Regions from separate parts of the Anoxybacillus sp. FSL W8-1294 genome, predicted to be linked through region 1. Evidence: riboswitches for the same ligand, from Rfam matches in the RefSeq annotation. Region 1 holds a riboswitch; each other region holds the start of a gene.
The links. Region 1 has a riboswitch for cobalamin ahead of NSQ23_RS11915 ((2Fe-2S) ferredoxin domain-containing protein). Riboswitches for the same ligand answer to the same signal wherever they lie in the genome.
Positions count from the first base shown of each region.

Region 2: linked by a shared signal. The riboswitch ahead of NSQ23_RS06150 (ABC transporter substrate-binding protein) and the one ahead of NSQ23_RS11915 ((2Fe-2S) ferredoxin domain-containing protein) in region 1 are both predicted to bind cobalamin.
Region 3: linked by a shared signal. The riboswitch ahead of metE (5-methyltetrahydropteroyltriglutamate--homocysteine S-methyltransferase) and the one ahead of NSQ23_RS11915 ((2Fe-2S) ferredoxin domain-containing protein) in region 1 are both predicted to bind cobalamin.
Region 4: linked by a shared signal. The riboswitch ahead of NSQ23_RS03055 (ribonucleoside-diphosphate reductase subunit alpha) and the one ahead of NSQ23_RS11915 ((2Fe-2S) ferredoxin domain-containing protein) in region 1 are both predicted to bind cobalamin.

Region 1 covers NZ_CP150179.1:2,229,718-2,233,933, reverse strand. The annotation lists gene NSQ23_RS11925 (glycoside hydrolase family 31 protein) at 1-1,048, shown strand, start outside; gene NSQ23_RS11920 (LacI family DNA-binding transcriptional regulator) at 1,065-2,099, shown strand; cobalamin riboswitch at 2,182-2,367, shown strand; gene NSQ23_RS11915 ((2Fe-2S) ferredoxin domain-containing protein) at 2,511-2,876, shown strand; gene NSQ23_RS11910 (energy-coupling factor ABC transporter permease) at 2,873-3,625, shown strand; gene NSQ23_RS11905 (energy-coupling factor ABC transporter substrate-binding protein) at 3,622-3,891, shown strand; gene NSQ23_RS11900 (CbiQ family ECF transporter T component) at 3,884-4,216, shown strand, end outside.
Region 2 covers NZ_CP150179.1:1,156,486-1,160,701, reverse strand. The annotation lists gene NSQ23_RS06155 (iron ABC transporter permease) at 1-693, opposite strand, end outside; gene NSQ23_RS06150 (ABC transporter substrate-binding protein) at 659-1,615, opposite strand; cobalamin riboswitch at 1,732-1,924, opposite strand; gene NSQ23_RS06145 (ATP-binding protein) at 1,992-3,755, opposite strand; gene NSQ23_RS06140 (response regulator transcription factor) at 3,752-4,216, opposite strand, start outside.
Region 3 covers NZ_CP150179.1:168,104-172,319, forward strand. The annotation lists gene metE (5-methyltetrahydropteroyltriglutamate--homocysteine S-methyltransferase) at 1-1,933, opposite strand, end outside; cobalamin riboswitch at 2,074-2,264, opposite strand; gene NSQ23_RS00975 (SagB/ThcOx family dehydrogenase) at 2,881-3,972, shown strand; gene NSQ23_RS00980 (winged helix-turn-helix domain-containing protein) at 4,082-4,216, shown strand, end outside.
Region 4 covers NZ_CP150179.1:555,348-559,563, forward strand. The annotation lists gene NSQ23_RS03055 (ribonucleoside-diphosphate reductase subunit alpha) at 1-1,807, opposite strand, end outside; cobalamin riboswitch at 1,918-2,119, opposite strand; gene NSQ23_RS03060 (metal ABC transporter substrate-binding protein) at 2,356-3,327, opposite strand; gene yidD (membrane protein insertion efficiency factor YidD) at 3,538-3,762, opposite strand; gene NSQ23_RS03070 (S-ribosylhomocysteine lyase) at 3,892-4,216, shown strand, end outside.

The DNA of each region.
Region 1 (4,216 bases):
AACGCATCGTCAAGTGCATAACATATACGGAATGATGATGACGGAAGCGACGTACAACGGATTGAAAAAACAACTGAAAGGGAAGCGTCCGTTTGTGTTAACGCGCGCCGGTTTTTCGGGCATTCACCGATATGCTGCTGTGTGGACAGGAGACAACCGCAGTTTTTGGGAACATCTTGAACTATCTTTGCCGATGTGTTTAAATTTAGGATTATCTGCCGTTGCATTTTGTGGGGCGGATGTGGGCGGCTTCGCTCATGATGCTCATGGGGAATTGCTTGTTCGTTGGACGCAAGTCGGCGCTTTTTTCCCATATTTCCGCAATCATTGTGCGATTGGTTTCGCCCGTCAAGAACCGTGGGCGTTCGGTGAAACATATGAACAGATGGTGAAGCGATATATTGAGTTGCGCTACGAGTGGCTCCCACATTTGTACACGTTATGTTTTGAAGCATATCAAACAGGTGTGCCGATGATGCGTCCGCTCATGTTAGAATATTCGGACGATGCTGAGACGTGGAACATATCAGATCAATTTATGGTCGGCAATGAAGTTATGATCGCGCCGGTTATGCGTCCGCATACGTTCCATCGCCTCGTCTATTTTCCGAAAGGGCGTTGGATCGATTATTGGACGAAAGAAAAATTTGAAGGCGGCAGACGATATATTGTCGAAGCGCCGCTTGATCGGTTGCCGATATTTGTAAAAGAAGGGGCGATGATTGCCCGTGCCGAAGCAAAACAATCGACGTCCATTGCGGACGAACAGTTGACGTTGTATGTGTATACGATGGAAGAAGGAACATCATCATATACGTTATACGATGATGACGGCGCAACGTTTGCATATGAAAAAGGAGAGTATGTGAACATGCATATTCGTGTGGTATTTTCACACGATACCGTTCATTTTCACGTCGAGGCGGAAGGGACGTATCAGCCGCCGTGGCGTATGCGTGTCATGTTTGTTGGACATGTGCCGTCAACGGTCATAGTCAACGGTGAACAAAGATTTGTCGATGAAGCGACAAACTCGTTTGTTTTGTAAGAGATGGGGGATTTTTATGACAGTAACGATTAAAGATGTAGCGAAACGAGCAAACGTGGCACCATCGACTGTTTCACGCGTCATTGCTGACAGTCCGCGCATTAGTGAAAAGACGAAGAAAAAAGTGCGCGAAGCGATGAAAGAGCTCGGCTATCATCCGAATTTTATCGCCCGCAGTTTAGCAAATAAATCGACGCAAGTGATCGGCTTAATTATGCCAAGCTCAGCCGATAAAGCGTTTCAAAACCCGTTTTTCCCAGAAGTCATTCGCGGCATTAGCAAAGCGGTGCATGATCGGCAATATGCGTTGCAGTTGTCGACAGGGGAGACGGAAGCGGAAATTTATGAAGGCGTCGTCCATATGGTGCAAGGAAAACGCGTCGATGGGGTGATTTTGCTGTATTCGCGAGCGAACGATAAAATTATGGCGTATTTACAAAAAGAAGACGTGCCGTTTGTCGTCATCGGTAAACCGCATAAAAAAGCGGAGCAAATTACGCACGTGGATAACGATAACGTTCGCGCTGCGCGCGAGGCGACAGAATATTTAATTGAGCTCGGTCATGAGCGCATCGCGTTTGTTGGAGGAAATGTAAATCTCATCGTGACGATGGATCGTTTGCTCGGATATGAAAAAGCATTGAAATCGGCTAGTCTTCCGTATCGAAAAGATTACATCGTGCATGAAGAATTTTTAAAAGAAGGCGGCCAAGAGGCGATGAAAGGGTTGCTTTCATTGAAAGAACCGCCGACTGCGCTCGTTGTCGCCGACGATTTGATGGCGCTCGGTGTGTTAAATACGCTTGCGGAAATGGGGCTAAGCGTACCAGCCGATTTGTCGATCGTGAGCTTTAACAACGTGCTTTTATCAGAAATTTCCCGTCCGCCATTAACATCGGTAGACATTAACATTTTCCAGCTCGGCTTTGAAGCAGCAAGAAATTTAATTCAACAAATCGAAAACCCGAATGAGCCAATTAAACGCATCATTATTCCGCATACGCTCGTCAAACGGTTTTCGTGCGATTATTACAAAGCATCTTCTGAATAGGAAGGTGCTCTTTTTTTATAAACAGGCTAGGCGAGAAGAAAAAAATGGTGTATTATATTCTTAACATTCACGCTCTTTGAAAAAATATATACGATGAGCAAGTACGGTGCATACGTCCGTATGCTTAAAAGGGAAGAACGGTGCAAAGCCGTCGCGGTACCCGCCACTGTGATGGGGAGTTTCGTTGCAATATGCCACTGATTTTTGGGAAGGCGCAACGAAATGATGAACCTAAGCCAGGAGACCTGCCTGCTTGCGATACGTCGGCTACCTACGGGAATATAGGTGGACGTGCGGGAACGATGGACGTTATATATGCTTAGTGACGTATGCTCTATTTTTTGAATCTTTCGTTTTTTCTGCACCTCTGCCTAGGGGTGCTTTTTTATTTTGAAAAAAGGGGCGACATATATGGCAACATGGAATTTACAAGGAACGACACATCACGTGCTTATTTGCAACGGAGGAAGCTGCATGAGAAAAGGAGGGGAAGAGGTGACGCAAGCGATTCGCGATGAAATTGATCGGTTGCAGTTACATGGGCGCGTTCATACGACGCGTACACGATGCAACGGTCGCTGCGAAGATGCATGTGTCGTCATCGTTTATCCAGAAGGTGTTTGGTATCGTACGATTGATGAACAAATAGGGAGGGACATTGTACGCAATCATGTACGTGACGGGAACATATTGCGCGATTACGTCACGTATACGTATGAACATACAGGATTTGTTATGCCCGAACATAGCGTTGCGACAAGGGGGAAAGAAAAATGAAGCGAAACGCATGGTGGATCGTTTGTACATGCTTGACTGTCTACGTTTTATTTGCGCTTTCACCTTCAGTATATGCGATGCACATTATGGAAGGATTTTTACCTTGGCATTGGGCGCTCGTTTGGTGGTTGTTATTTTTGCCATTTTTCTTCGTCGGTTTACGGACGATGACGCGCATCGTAAAACAACAGCCGGAAATGAAAATGTTGCTTGCGCTAGCGACCGCATTTACATTCGTTCTTTCCGCTTTAAAAATTCCATCTGTCACAGGAAGCAGCTCGCATCCGACAGGGACAGGCCTCGGTGCGCTGTTATTTGGGCCGTTCGTCATGACGGTCATCGGTACGGCTGTGTTAATGTTTCAAGCATTATTGCTTGCGCATGGTGGATTGACAACGCTCGGTGCAAATGCGTTTTCGATGGCGGTTATCGGTCCGTTTGTAGCGTACGTGTCGTTTGTTGCATGCCAAAAGCTTCGCATTTCGATGCGCCTTTCTGTTTTTGTGGCGGCGATGTTTGCCAATTTAGCTACGTATGTGATGACATCGATACAACTTGCGCTAGCATTTCCAGACGCAACAGGCGGGGTATGGGGGGCGTTCTTAAAGTTTGCTTCCATTTTTGCTTTCACTCAAATACCGCTTGCAATTACCGAAGGGCTTCTGACTGTTGTTGTATGGAATTTTTTACATACGTACACGAAACAAGAATTAAATATATTGCAACAGAAAGGGGCGTCTGCTAAATGAACAATCGACTATTGCTTTTCCTTGCCGCACTTTTGAGCGTTTTGCCGCTCGTCGTTGTAAAACATACGGAGTTTGCTGGGGCAGATGCGCTTGCGGAGGAGATGATTCAACAACTTGCGCCCAATTATGAACCGTGGTTCGATGTTTTTTTTGAACCGCCCGGCGGGGAAGTAGAAACGTTGCTATTTTCATTGCAGGCGGCAATTGGAGCGGGAGTGATTGGCTACATTATCGGCTTGTATAGAGGGCGAAAACGAAATGGTTAGCTGGCTTGATGAATGGGCGTATCGCAATCGGCTTGCGAAACTTCGGGCGACATTTAAACTGACATTTTCATTTATTTTGCTTATATGGGCGATGATTGGAACGAATGTCGGTCGGCTGCTTACGATCGGATGGATGCTCACTTGGCTCATTGTTTATGCGCGCTTACCGTGGCGTGCTTGCTTACGTGTTTGTTTACTTTTTTCGCTCGTCATTCTTTGGAGTAGCGCACCGCTTCTTCTTTCATTTGATGGTGATGTTGTGGACGTTTCCTATGTAGGTACGATTTGTTTACGAGCGTTTACATGCTCGCTCGTTCTCTTTTTT
Region 2 (4,216 bases), 1.1 Mb from region 1:
CGAAAATGCGTTTAGCTCGCGAGTGTGAACAAATAGACCGATAGAACCGATCACGAAAAACGGAAAAAACAAGGAAACGTACGACCAACCGCGCATCGCTACGCTCCCCATAAGCCAGCCGATGACTTGACGTAGCTCTTCTCCACTTAGGGCAACCATAAGCGAAATGAGCGAACCGAAAAAGGCGTTCATCATAATACCAATTAAAACAATCGTCTCGATTGCCATATTCCGCTCTGCAAGTCGCGCAAATAATAAAACAAACAATAACGTCATCAGCGCAAAAATAATGCTAACAATCGGCAACGTAAACCGCCCGAGAAGTGGTAAATGGAGATGAAAGAAAAAAACGATGACCGCTCCGACAGCTGCACCAGACGATACTCCGATCGTATACGGATCAGCTAAAACGTTTTTTAAAAGCCCTTGGAACGCTACACCAGCAAGTGCTAAGGACGCCCCAATCAAAAAGGCGAGCACTACTCTCGGCACACGAATCGCAATAATAATTTGCGAAATGGTGGCGGGAACGTCCATCGGTGTATGAAACAAATGATGCGACAACGTGTCCCATATAGAAGAAAAGGGAATCGATTGTGATCCAATCGATATCCCTAACAATATGGCAGCCATCGCAATGATTGATGCAACGATGTAATTATTGAAAAATGTCTGGATAAACGACTTTGGCAATTTCTTCGACCCCTTCAGCTAAACGTGGTCCTGGACGAGAAACTAAATCTGAGTTCACATCATATACTCGCTTATTTTTGACAGCCGGAACGTCTTTCCATGCTGGGCGAGCGAGCACTTGCTCAACTGCGTTCGGCGTGTAATAACCGTACGTCGTAATAATGACATCCGGGTTTAACGCCACTGCATCTTCTTCCGTAAACATCGGCCATCCTTCTTGATCACCTGCCGCATTTTTCGCATGAATGATCGTTAACATCTCATCCATAAATGTTCCTTTTCCGGCTGTATAAATTTCTGGTGCAGGCGAGACTTCGATCCAAACGGTTGCTTCTTCTTTCACCTCTTTTGCTTTTTCAGCAATGGCATCGATTTTTTGCTTCATTTGTTTCACAACGTCCGATGCTTCTTTCGTTTTCCCTGTCGCTTTACCGATTAGTTCAATGGAAGCATACACGTCATTCAACGATGTAGCATTTGGCACAACAATGACTGTAATGCCCGCATCTTTCAATTGTTTTAATCCTTCTTCAGAGTTATGTGCACTTGACGCGTGTGCAAGCACAACGTCCGGCTGAAGCGCGATAATTTTTTCAACATTAAACTCCATGCCGCCGATTTTTTCTTTATTTTTCACATCTTCCGGATAGTTATCAAAATCGCTTACACCAACGATTTTGTCGCCAAGTCCTAACGCATACGCAATTTCTGTATTGCTCGGGATAAGCGAAACAATTTTTTCCGGTTCTTTTTCAATCGTGACATCACCAACCGCATCTTTTATGGTGACTGGAAATGCGGCTTGTTCCGTTTTCGCTTCTTGCTTCGTCTCTTTTGCTGGCTCTGCGTTATTCGCGCACGCCGCTAATCCGAGCGTCAGCACGAGCGCAAGAAGCCATACATACTGCTTCCATTTTTTCATCGTTTTTCCCCCTCTTTGTATATAAAAATAAAAAGCTCATCCCAAATGGAATGAGCTGGAAACAACAAAAGACAACCGTCACCTTTGTCGTTTCGCCGTCTCACTCCCCGAAGACGCGAATGACGATGCAAAAAGGCAGGTCTACTGACTTATGCGTCATCCTACTTTGAAGCCTTCCCATACGAATTGTACAGTGGCGTCCTTCATTTCGTCAGCATTTACAGTTGCGGGGACAGTTCTGGACTTGCACCAGATTCCCTATTAAGTCTACTAGGTTTCCCATTCGACACCTTTTTGCAACGAACGTATACAATTGTCGAACAATTTTTACGTTTCTATCATAGCCGAAAACGTCGCTTATGACAACAAAAATTTTCTATTTCAATGGAAGTGTAAATGTAAACGTCGTTCCTTCGCCGAGCTTACTATGAACAGCGATCGTTCCTTTATGCGCCTCAACGATGTTTTTCGCAATCGCAAGACCTAATCCTGTGCCAGAGCGACTGCGTGTACGTGCTTTATCCGCTTTGTAAAAACGCTCAAACACGAACGGCAAATCTTCTTCAGCAATGCCAGAGCCTGAGTCTCGAACAGAAATGCGCACCGCCTCTTCGTCCCCATCGACTATGACACGAACTTCCCCACCGTCATCTGTGTGACGAAGAGCATTATCAATTAAATTCGTCAGCACTTGTTCGATACGGTCAGGGTCAAGCAACACGACAAATTCTTCATTTATGTCCACGAGCAAGCGAACTCCTTTTTCTTTCGCTAACGCTTGAAACTTATGAATGATGCGCTCGGTGTATGAACGAAGCGGCACGCGCTCTTTATGAAGCGTTAAATGTCCTGCTTCCATACGCGCTAAATCAAGCAAGTCGTTAACGAGGCGACCCATGCGCAACGATTCATCATAAATGACTTTTGCCAATTCTTTCTTTTCTTCATCTGTCGCCGCGATGTCGTCGACAATGGCTTCACTATACCCTTGCAACATGGCGATTGGCGTTCGCAACTCATGCGAGACGTTGGCGATAAAATCTTTGCGCAACTTATCGAGCCGACGCTCTTCCGTCATATCTCGAAGCACTGCAACCGCCCCGCGAATCACTTTGCCATTGTACAACGGCGTCATCACAATGACCCAATTGCGACCTTGTAAAGCAATTTCTGCTGCTTGTTCTTTCTCTTCCGCCACCGCTTTCGTAAACAATTCATTCACTTGCGGAGGAAGCGGCGATAAATCGTCGCGCTGCCCTTGTTCGTAGTACCATGCTTGTAAAAATCGGTCGGCAGGTGGGTTTGTAATAAGCACTTCGCCATTGCGATTGAGCGTAATGACGCCATCCGCCATGCTGCTTAAAATGCTCGCTAGTTGTTCTTTTTCTTGATTTAACGCATTAATGTGAAATTGCAATTGCCGACCCATCTGGTTAAACGCCATAGCCAGTTCCCCAATTTCATCATGGGTGACGATCGGCACTTTGGAATCGAATTTCCCGCGCGCCATTTCAAACGCGACTTGTCTCATTTTTCTAAGCGGTGCCGTAATTCTTGTCGATAAGAAAAAGGCAAATACCGTCGTTAACACAATAGCAATAAATGCAGCAAGAAAAATAAACTTCGTCGTTTGTTTTGTCGTTTCTTCTACAGCTTTTAGCGATTGATATACAAACACAGCACCGTTTCCATCAGATGTGCGAAGCGGCACACCAACAATAAACAACTCGTTATAAACCCGATTTCGCATCGTTTCGTTTGGCATCATCGCCCGTTTCACTACTTTCTTTCCATCAAATACGCGCGACAACTGTTTATCTTGTTGAACAAACGAAAGCGGCAAATCAACGAGCTGTTCATTTGGTGAGTACCAATAATGACGATCGTCAATAATAATCATTAGTTTGGATACATCATCAACCATCGTCCATGCAATTGAGCGAGCAAACTGCTCATCATGCTCGGCGACGACGCGGGCAACTTTTACTGCTTGTTGAGTGAGTTGCTCTCCCGTTTTTTCCAAATAATATTTTTCAAAAAAACTTAGCAACAAAACGGTTAAAATAAAGAGGACGAAAGCAACAAGCAATAAAATTGTCAGCCATAATTTTCCGACTACACTACGCCATAGTGCCATCATTCATTCACGACCTCAAATTTGTACCCAACGCCCCAAACGGTGACGATCATTTTCGCTGCTGCTGGCGATACTTTATTTAACTTTTCGCGCAACCGTTTGACATGCGTATCAACTGTTCGTAAATCACCAAAAAATTCGTAATGCCATACTTCTTTTAACAATTGCTCGCGATCAAACACTTTATCTGGTGACTTCGCTAAAAAATGAAGCAACTCGTACTCTTTCGGAGTTAAGCTAACTTCATGCCCATCTGCTGTCACCCGATGCGCATCATGGTCAATTGTTAAATGAGGAAATACGAGCACATCTCGTGTTGTCGTATCCGTTGTTACATATGGAGAGTTCGCTGTACGGCGAAGCAGCGCTTTCACGCGGAGCACCACTTCACGCGGGCTAAACGGCTTAACGATATAATCGTCCGTTCCTGCTTCAAATCCTTGCACGCGATTAGCTTCCTCTCC
Region 3 (4,216 bases), 870 kb from region 1:
GCATCATATGTTCAAACTGTGAATAGCACATATGCGTATGAATTTGCGTCTCCTCTTTCACCGATGAGGTCGTGATACGAAATGCGATAACGGCATCTTCCCAATATGATGCATGTTTCTCTTTTTTAAGCGGCAATCCTTCCCGTAATGCTGGCTCATCGACTTGAATGATGCGTATTCCTTCTTTTTCTAACTGCAGCACTTCTTCACGAATCGCAAGAGCGAGCTGAATGAGCACACGTTTTCGTGGAATATCGTCGCGAACGAACGACCAGTTTAAAATAGTTACTGGTCCTGTTAACATTCCTTTCACAGGTTTAGTCGTTAATGATTGGGCATATACTGTTTCTTCTATGGTCATCGGTTTTTGATAGGCAATATCGCTAAAAATAATAGGTGGGCGCACACAACGTGATCCATATGATTGCACCCAACCGTTTGTCGTGCATGCCATGCCTTGCAGTTTTTCACCGAAAAACTCCACCATATCTGTACGTTCAAATTCGCCATGGACAAGCACATCGAGCTGAAGTTGCTCTTGAATGTCGATCCATTTTGCGATTTCTTTCTTTATAAACGACTTATATTGATTGTCGTTCCATTCGCCTTTTTTCCACTTCATTCGAGCTTGGCGCACGTCGCTCGTTTGAGGGAAGCTTCCAATCGTCGTTGTCGGAAAAAGTGGAAGCTGCAAATGGGCTTGTTGTGCTTTTTGTCTTTCGCTGTAAGATGTTCGGTTTAATGGAACGGTTGTGATATCGTCTGTTTGTTTAGATTGACGGAACTTGGAAAAATAAACGGTTGTTTGTTCATCGTATTTGATTAGCTCGTCGATCGTTACGTTTCCGTTCATATACTCTGTCAACATACGTATTTCATCTAATTTTTCATCCGCAAATGATAAAGTACTAGCAAGCTCCGTTGGTAATGTATGTTCATGTTTTGTTGTGACAGGGACATGCAGTAAGCTGCAAGACGGTTGAATGATCAGTTGTTCAGAAACGCCTGCTAAATGATGAAGGAGCTTCGCTTTTTGGGCAAGCGAGCTTTTCCATACATTGCGACCGTCTACAATACCAGCAACTAATATTTTATCTTTCGGAAATCCGTACGTGTTTATGTTTTTCATGTTCTCGCCATCGTCATGCACGAAATCAAGCCCAATGCCTGCGACAGGTAAAGCAACGATTTCACGATAATGCGATACGCTAGCAAAATACGTTTGTAAAATAATATTTATGTTCGGTATATCGCGGTGAAAAACGTTGTATACATGATGAAATGCGTTGATGATATCATCGTCTATATCTTGAACGAGAATCGGTTCATCGATTTGGACGAATGACACGCCCGCTTCTCTTAGTTGTTTGAATAATTCCACATAAAGAGGAACTAATTGTGCGAGATATTTTCGCCACTCGTTTCGCGCGTATTGCTTAGAAAGCAAAAGAAATGTAACCGGGCCAAGCAATACAGGTTTTGTTTCTAAATTGAATGTTTCTTTGACAAGCTTGTATTCTTTCAATAGGCGATTATCCACTAATTTCGGCTTCGTTTGCCCGATTTCAGGCACAATGTAGTGATAATTTGTATTAAACCATTTCGTCATTTCAAGCGCATGTTGCCCATTCGTCCCACGCGCCATCGCAAAGTATTGCTCTAGCGGATTAACTATTTGTTTGAATCGCTCTGGAATATATCCGAACATAAATGCTGTATCTAACACGTGATCGTATAAGGAAAAATCTCCGATCGGAATGAGATCAATTCCTTTCTCGACTTGTTTGCGAATCGAATCAAGTCGAATCGTTTCCATCGTTTTTGTGAACTGCTCTTCGTTCATTTGCCCATTCCAAAAAGATTCTAATGCTTTTTTCCATTCCCTCTTTTCTCCAATACGTGGATATCCTACATTTGAACTACGGATGAACAAGTTAAGCACCTCCAGTCATTTATATCCCAATCAAGCAAAAAAACCCTCTTCCAAACAGAAGGAGGGCATAGCTAGCTCGTATTGAGATACATGAAGTGCCTCAAGATCATATGTCCTCACTCCTCCCTATGACGCGTAGGTCGTAAGTGCATACAACAGGCAGGTCTCCTGACTTAGCTTCATCGCCGTCTATCTCCTTCCCATTTCAAATGAAACAGTGGATGATGATAAACAGCTCTGCATCACAGTGGCGCGACCGTGTTGGACTCTCACCAAACTTCCCTTTTAAGATTCACAGCATGTGTGAACCACCTGTTGCGTGAACTTATTATGTTGTTGTATAAAATTCAGAATAAACGAACTTTTTGTTTTTTTCAACTGAAATGTTTTTTTCGTGTGGATGGTTTTGAGAGATGTAACGCCGTAGTTAATGGTTATATTTTTCTTTTAAGTTAATATTGGTATTTTGTTGATAATTTTATGTTAAAAAGTATTGATTTTTTTTTTTTGTTATATTTTAAAATGTACAAAAAATTTTAAAATGTACAAAAAATAAAATTATTTCAAATGAATTTTAAAAAAAGAGGTGGTTTTGTTTGTTGTAAAAATATGTATCGGACAAGTGATGTGTTTCTTGAAAAAAGAATGTGGAAAAACCATTGATTTACTGGTTCTTCTTCACAAGCATCAGTAGAGGGTGTTATAGAAAAATCAAATATAACTTTTGGTGAAGAACCTTAATAATGTAGAGGAGGTGTTAAATGTGAAAAGAGGAGTTTCAAAAGAGGAAACTTCAAAAAAGAAAAAAGTTAATCTTAACCAATTAAAATTATTAAAAGTTTCTAACAAAGAAACTTATGTAAGAAGACAAATGGGGGAATAAAAGAAATATGAGCTTCAATTGAATTTTTTCAATTGAAGCTCATATTTACGAGGAGAGAGTACAAATGAAATATTTTTTTAATCCAATGCTTCGATATTTTCATTTGCAAAATGAGGAATATGTATTGGATTTATTGAACGAGGAATATTATTCTACGGAAATATTATACAATGAGTTAATATTTGAGATACTTAAAATAACTAGTAATAAACCCTGTAATAAAAATGGGATCGTTGCTCAAATTCTAAGTCTTTACGAAATAGATAAAGATTTATTATTTCAATTCTTAGAACAGTTGATTGAAGAAAAACTTTTATTGAGTGAATCAGATTATAGAAAAGAATGGTTAGATTTACAGGAACTTTGGAAAACTTTTAACTGGAACGAAGCATATGTATATCAGTTGTTTAATAATGCAAAAAAGAAACTGGATTATTCCCAGTCTGGTTATGAAATTGATATAGAGGGTATGAGAGAATTTAAAAGAGAAAAAAATCCCCCGCCAATTTATAAAGAATATGATTCTAAACAAAAAAGAGTGCGCTTGAAAGAAGTAGCGACAATTAGTACAACTAATTTTTCTGTAAGGGATGTAATGATGTCTAAAAAGGCAAAGAGTTCAAAGATAAACTTTGATCAATTATCATATCTCCTAAAAATGGTTTTTGGTCGTCAGGGAATAAAAACTACAAGTTTAGGAGACGAATACTTGCTAAAGACTAGTCCAAGTGGAGGGATTAAACATCCTACAGAATGCTATTTAATTACAACAAACAACATAAAACTAAGTGAATTAAGTAAAAATTCAGTATATCATTATAGTGTCTATTCAAACAACTTGGTAGAAATAAATAACTTATCGGAAATTGACCTAAAAAAAGTTTGCCCATTAATTAAAGAAAATTCAAATGATTACCCTGTAATAATAATTTTAACAAGTATTTTTGAACGGAGTATGTATAGATATAGAGAAAGTAGATCTTTTAAGGCTGTTAATATTGATGTAGGACATTTGCTGTCTTCAGCAACGTTGATTTTAGATAGTCTAAATATATCTTATAATTTGAGCCATTCAACTTCCTTTGAATATGTGAATTCATTATTAAATATTGACGGACTAAAGGAAGCCAGCATTTGTTACATAGCTATTAAATAACTGTAGATGAGTATATACATGCACTTTAAAACCGTAACTTCTGTATGAACACCTTTCCCCATGGTTATACTGCTCCTAAATATTCACGAATAAACGGAGCGGAAAGGACATGAAACGTCTGAAACTTACAAATGATCACGGCTGGACGCCGCGAACACTTCGGAAACAAGAACGGAAAATCAAAGATGCTTCGCTTCGCGTTCGGGTGACCGCTGTTCGTCTTGTCATGGAAGGTCACCTCGGT
Region 4 (4,216 bases), 1.3 Mb from region 1:
ATTTTCCTGTATGCCAATCAGAACCTGCAAACGCCGGATATGCACCTTTTTCTTTCGCCAATTCCATGCTTGCTCGAATCGTTAAATAAGCGATTTTTTCAAATAGCTTGTCAGCGAAATCAACGCTTTCTTCACTATTCCACTTAATTCCTTTTAACGCTAATAAGTGATGCCATGAAAATGCACCTAGACCGATTGCCCGATATTTTTTATTTGTCATCACCGCTTGCAACACTTCAATGCGATTTTCGTTTAAGTCGATGACGTTATCAAGCATACGCACTTGAATCGGAATTAATCGTTCTAGTACATCGTCTTGTACGGCGCGAGCGAGATGAATGCTAGATAAGTTACAAACGACAAAGTCGCCTGGTTTTTTATGAATAATGATTTCACCATCTTGCGTATACTCTTTTGTTACGGTAGTCGCGCTCATATTTTGCATAATTTCCGTACATAAATTGCTAGAATAAATCATGCCCGCATGTTTATTTGGATTCATGCGATTCGCTTCGTCGCGATAAAACATATAAGGTGTACCCGTTTCTAATTGTGATTTTAAAATGCGCTTCATAATTTCAATGGCAGGTACACGTTCTTTACTTAACTCTGGATGGTTGATACATTCTTCGTATTTTTCGCGGAAGGAGCCATGTCCTCGTTCTTCATCGTAAAAATCTTCAAGACCTAGCGGATTCCCATCTTTATCTTTCCACCCCATCACTTTTTTCACTTCATGTGGGTCAAATAAATACCAATCGCCCCGCTTTTCGACTTGTTCCATAAATAAATCAGGGATGCATACGCCATAAAATAAATCATGGCATTTTTGCCGTTCATCGCCGTTGTTTAATTTTGCGTCTAAGAAAGAGAAAATGTCTTTATGCCAAACGTCTAAATAGACGGCAATACTTCCTTGTCGCGTACCAAGCTGATCAACCGATACAGCGGTATTGTTTAATTGGCGCATCCATGGGATGACACCAGACGATACGCCTTTAAATCCTTTAATATCCGAGTTGCGTGCCCGAATTTTTCCTAAATAGACGCCGATTCCCCCACCGCCTTTGGAGAGGCGAGCGATGTCTGTATTCGATTCATAAATGCCGATTAAGCTATCGTCGACCGTATCAATGAAACAACTCGATAATTGACCGTAAGATTTACCTGCGTTGGCGTACGTTGGTGTAGCGACCGTCATATATTGGTTTGATAACGCCCAATACGCTTCTTTGACAAGCTCCATTCGTTTTTCTTTTGGCTCATTCACCATCAGCGTAAGAGCAATGGTTAAAAAGCGTTCTTGTGGCAACTCATAAATTTCTCCGTCATATCCTTTCGCTAAATAACGATCAACGAGTGTGCGTAATCCGATATAGGTAAATTGCTCGTCTTTTTTCGAATCGATCCATGTCCCCGCTTCTTGTAGTTCTTCTTTCGTATATCGTTCAAGTACAAACGGATCGTAAATACCGAGATCAACGAGCATTGTTTGTAACTCATAAAAGTAGTGGTATGTGTCGGATACATCATAGCCACGATTGGTTGCTGCTTCATTGTACAGCTGTTGTAAATAAAGGCGTGCTGCGACAAACGTCCAATCAGGTTGTTCTACGGTGATTTCGTCAAGTGCATTTAAAATGAGTTTGTTCATCATGTCATCGTATGATTTTGTATACGTCAGCGACCGTATCGTACGCTCGATGTATCGCGCGCTTGATAAGTGTGGAAAGTCTTTGAAAATATGAAACAATAATGTGCGGATCGTTTCTTCATTTACTTCTGTTTGTTGTTTTATGTACACCATATAACATCCCTTCCCCTAGAAAATAAAAAAATCCGCTCTCGTTGAGCGGATGAAACGATGGAAAAAGGCATGCTTTCACCATCGTTTCATCTTCTCAATCCCCGAAGAATATGAAACGATACAAGGAAGGCAGGTCTCCTGACTTGCGCTTCTTCCTACTTTGGATTCCTTCCCATATATGTGCCATAAATAGCTGACATATACAGTGGTGTTATTTCCATTTCGTCTGCGCACACAGTTGCGGGGACAGTTCTGGATTCGCACCAGATTCCCTATTAAGTCCGTTTGGACACCTTCACTTGTCGGTTTCAATATATAGTTATTATTTCGTGCGATTATCACAATATATTGTACGAAAAAGGTTTACGTTTAAAACTATAGCGAAAAATCTCAACATTTGCAATCGTTATTTTTCATCCTTTGCTACATAGCGTCGATCTTTCAAAAGCGAAGAGAGAAAAAGTGTGCTTGTAATCGCAAAGGCAATAAACGCATATTCATGAGGGCTTGTAAATAGACGGTCAAAAATAAGCGATCGTTATGATCGCTTATTGTAGAGCTTTTTTTAGTGCAGAGATGTTGTCATTCATAATCGCAAAATAGTCTTTGTTGTTTTTTATATCATCATTTGTTCGTGCTTCTAAGTTGTGAAGGATAAGTACATCAGCTCCGATTTCGTTTTTCACAACTTCAGCAATTTTCGATGTTACGTTTTGCTCAAAAAAGATATAGTGTATGTCATGGTCTTTGGCGATTTGAATAATCGAAGCAAGCTGCTTTTGTGACGGTTCGTTTGTTGGCGATAGCCCAGTCACGCTTATTTGTTTTAAGCCATATCGTTTCTCCCAATAGCCGTAAGCCGCATGAGCGACAAGAATTTCTTTTCTTTTCGCGCCTTTTATCAATTGTTGGAACTGGCTATCGAGCTGTTCAAGCTGCTGTTTTAACGAGGCAAAGTTTTGTTCAAAATCATTTTTTGCCTCAGGTTTTAGTTCCGTTAACGTTTGTTTAATTGTTTCAGCCATTTGGATTGAATATATCGGATCTAACCAGACATGAGGATCTACATCTCCGTGATCATGCTCATCTTCATGGGCGTGTTCATCTTCATGAGCATGTTCGTCCCCATGAGTATCGTTGGCTGGAAGAAATTCCGTCCCAGCTGTTGCTTCCACGAACTTGACGTGTTCATTCTCTAGCGTTTCGACAACGCGATCAACAAATCCTTCCATTCCTTGACCGATGTAAATGAAAGCGTCAGCATCTGCGATTTGTTGCATCGTTTTTGCCGTCGGTTCGTATGTGTGCACATCAACGCCGGGAGGATATACGCTTTCCACTTGAACGTGCTTGCCACCAATTTTTTCAGTAAAGTCTTGAAGAGGGTATACAGTTGTATAAACGATAAGTTGATCGTTTTTTTCCTCATTCTTCGATTCATTCGTCTGTTCTTGTTGCGAGCATCCAAACAATAGCAGTGTGCTCGTAAGTATAATGGATAAAATGGTTTTTACCTTCATCTTCTTCCTCCTTCCAAATAAAGAAAGATGTTTCTGATCGTCAAATAACATCTTTCTCACTCCTGTTTTATTATATCGTAATCGTTACGATTTGAAAACTATGAAATAGCCGTAAATGGTGGAAGTGGATCGACAAAAGTAGACCAATCTTCAAACGTAATTATTACGATTTACATTGTTTATCATAACGAAAAAAAAGAGAAAGAACAACTATTTTTGCTCTTTCTCTGGAACAGGATCAAATCCACCTGGATGAAATGGATGGCATTTTAAAATGCGTTTGATTGTTAAATAGCCTCCTTTAAGTGCACCGAAGCGACGAATCGCTTCTAATCCGTAATGCGAACAAGTCGGATAAAAGCGACATGTCGGTGGTTTTAAAGGGGAAATAAATCGTTGATAAAAACGAATGAGTAAGATGAATATATGTTTCATGTAATACGCCCGCCCCTATTTTTTCTTATTGTAACATAGTTGGACGAAACAATTCCAACAAAAAAAGATGAAAAAAGTCGGACTTTTGTGTATGATAAAAACGTGACAATTGAAAAAGAGGTGAGAAATATGCCTTCAGTAGAAAGCTTTGAACTAGACCATTGTGCGGTCAAAGCGCCGTACGTTCGCCATTGTGGTGTTCATCAAGTCGGTAGCGACGGTGTTGTGAATAAATTTGATATTCGCTTTTGTCAACCAAATAAAGAAGCGATGCAACCGGCAGCGATTCATACACTTGAACATTTACTAGCGGTGCACATTCGTAAGCATGCTGAAAAATACGCTCATTTTGATATTATCGATATTTCTCCGATGGGATGTCAAACGGGGTATTATTTAGTCGTTAGTGGCACGCCAACAGTCGAAGAAATTATTGATTTGCTTGAGGCGACGA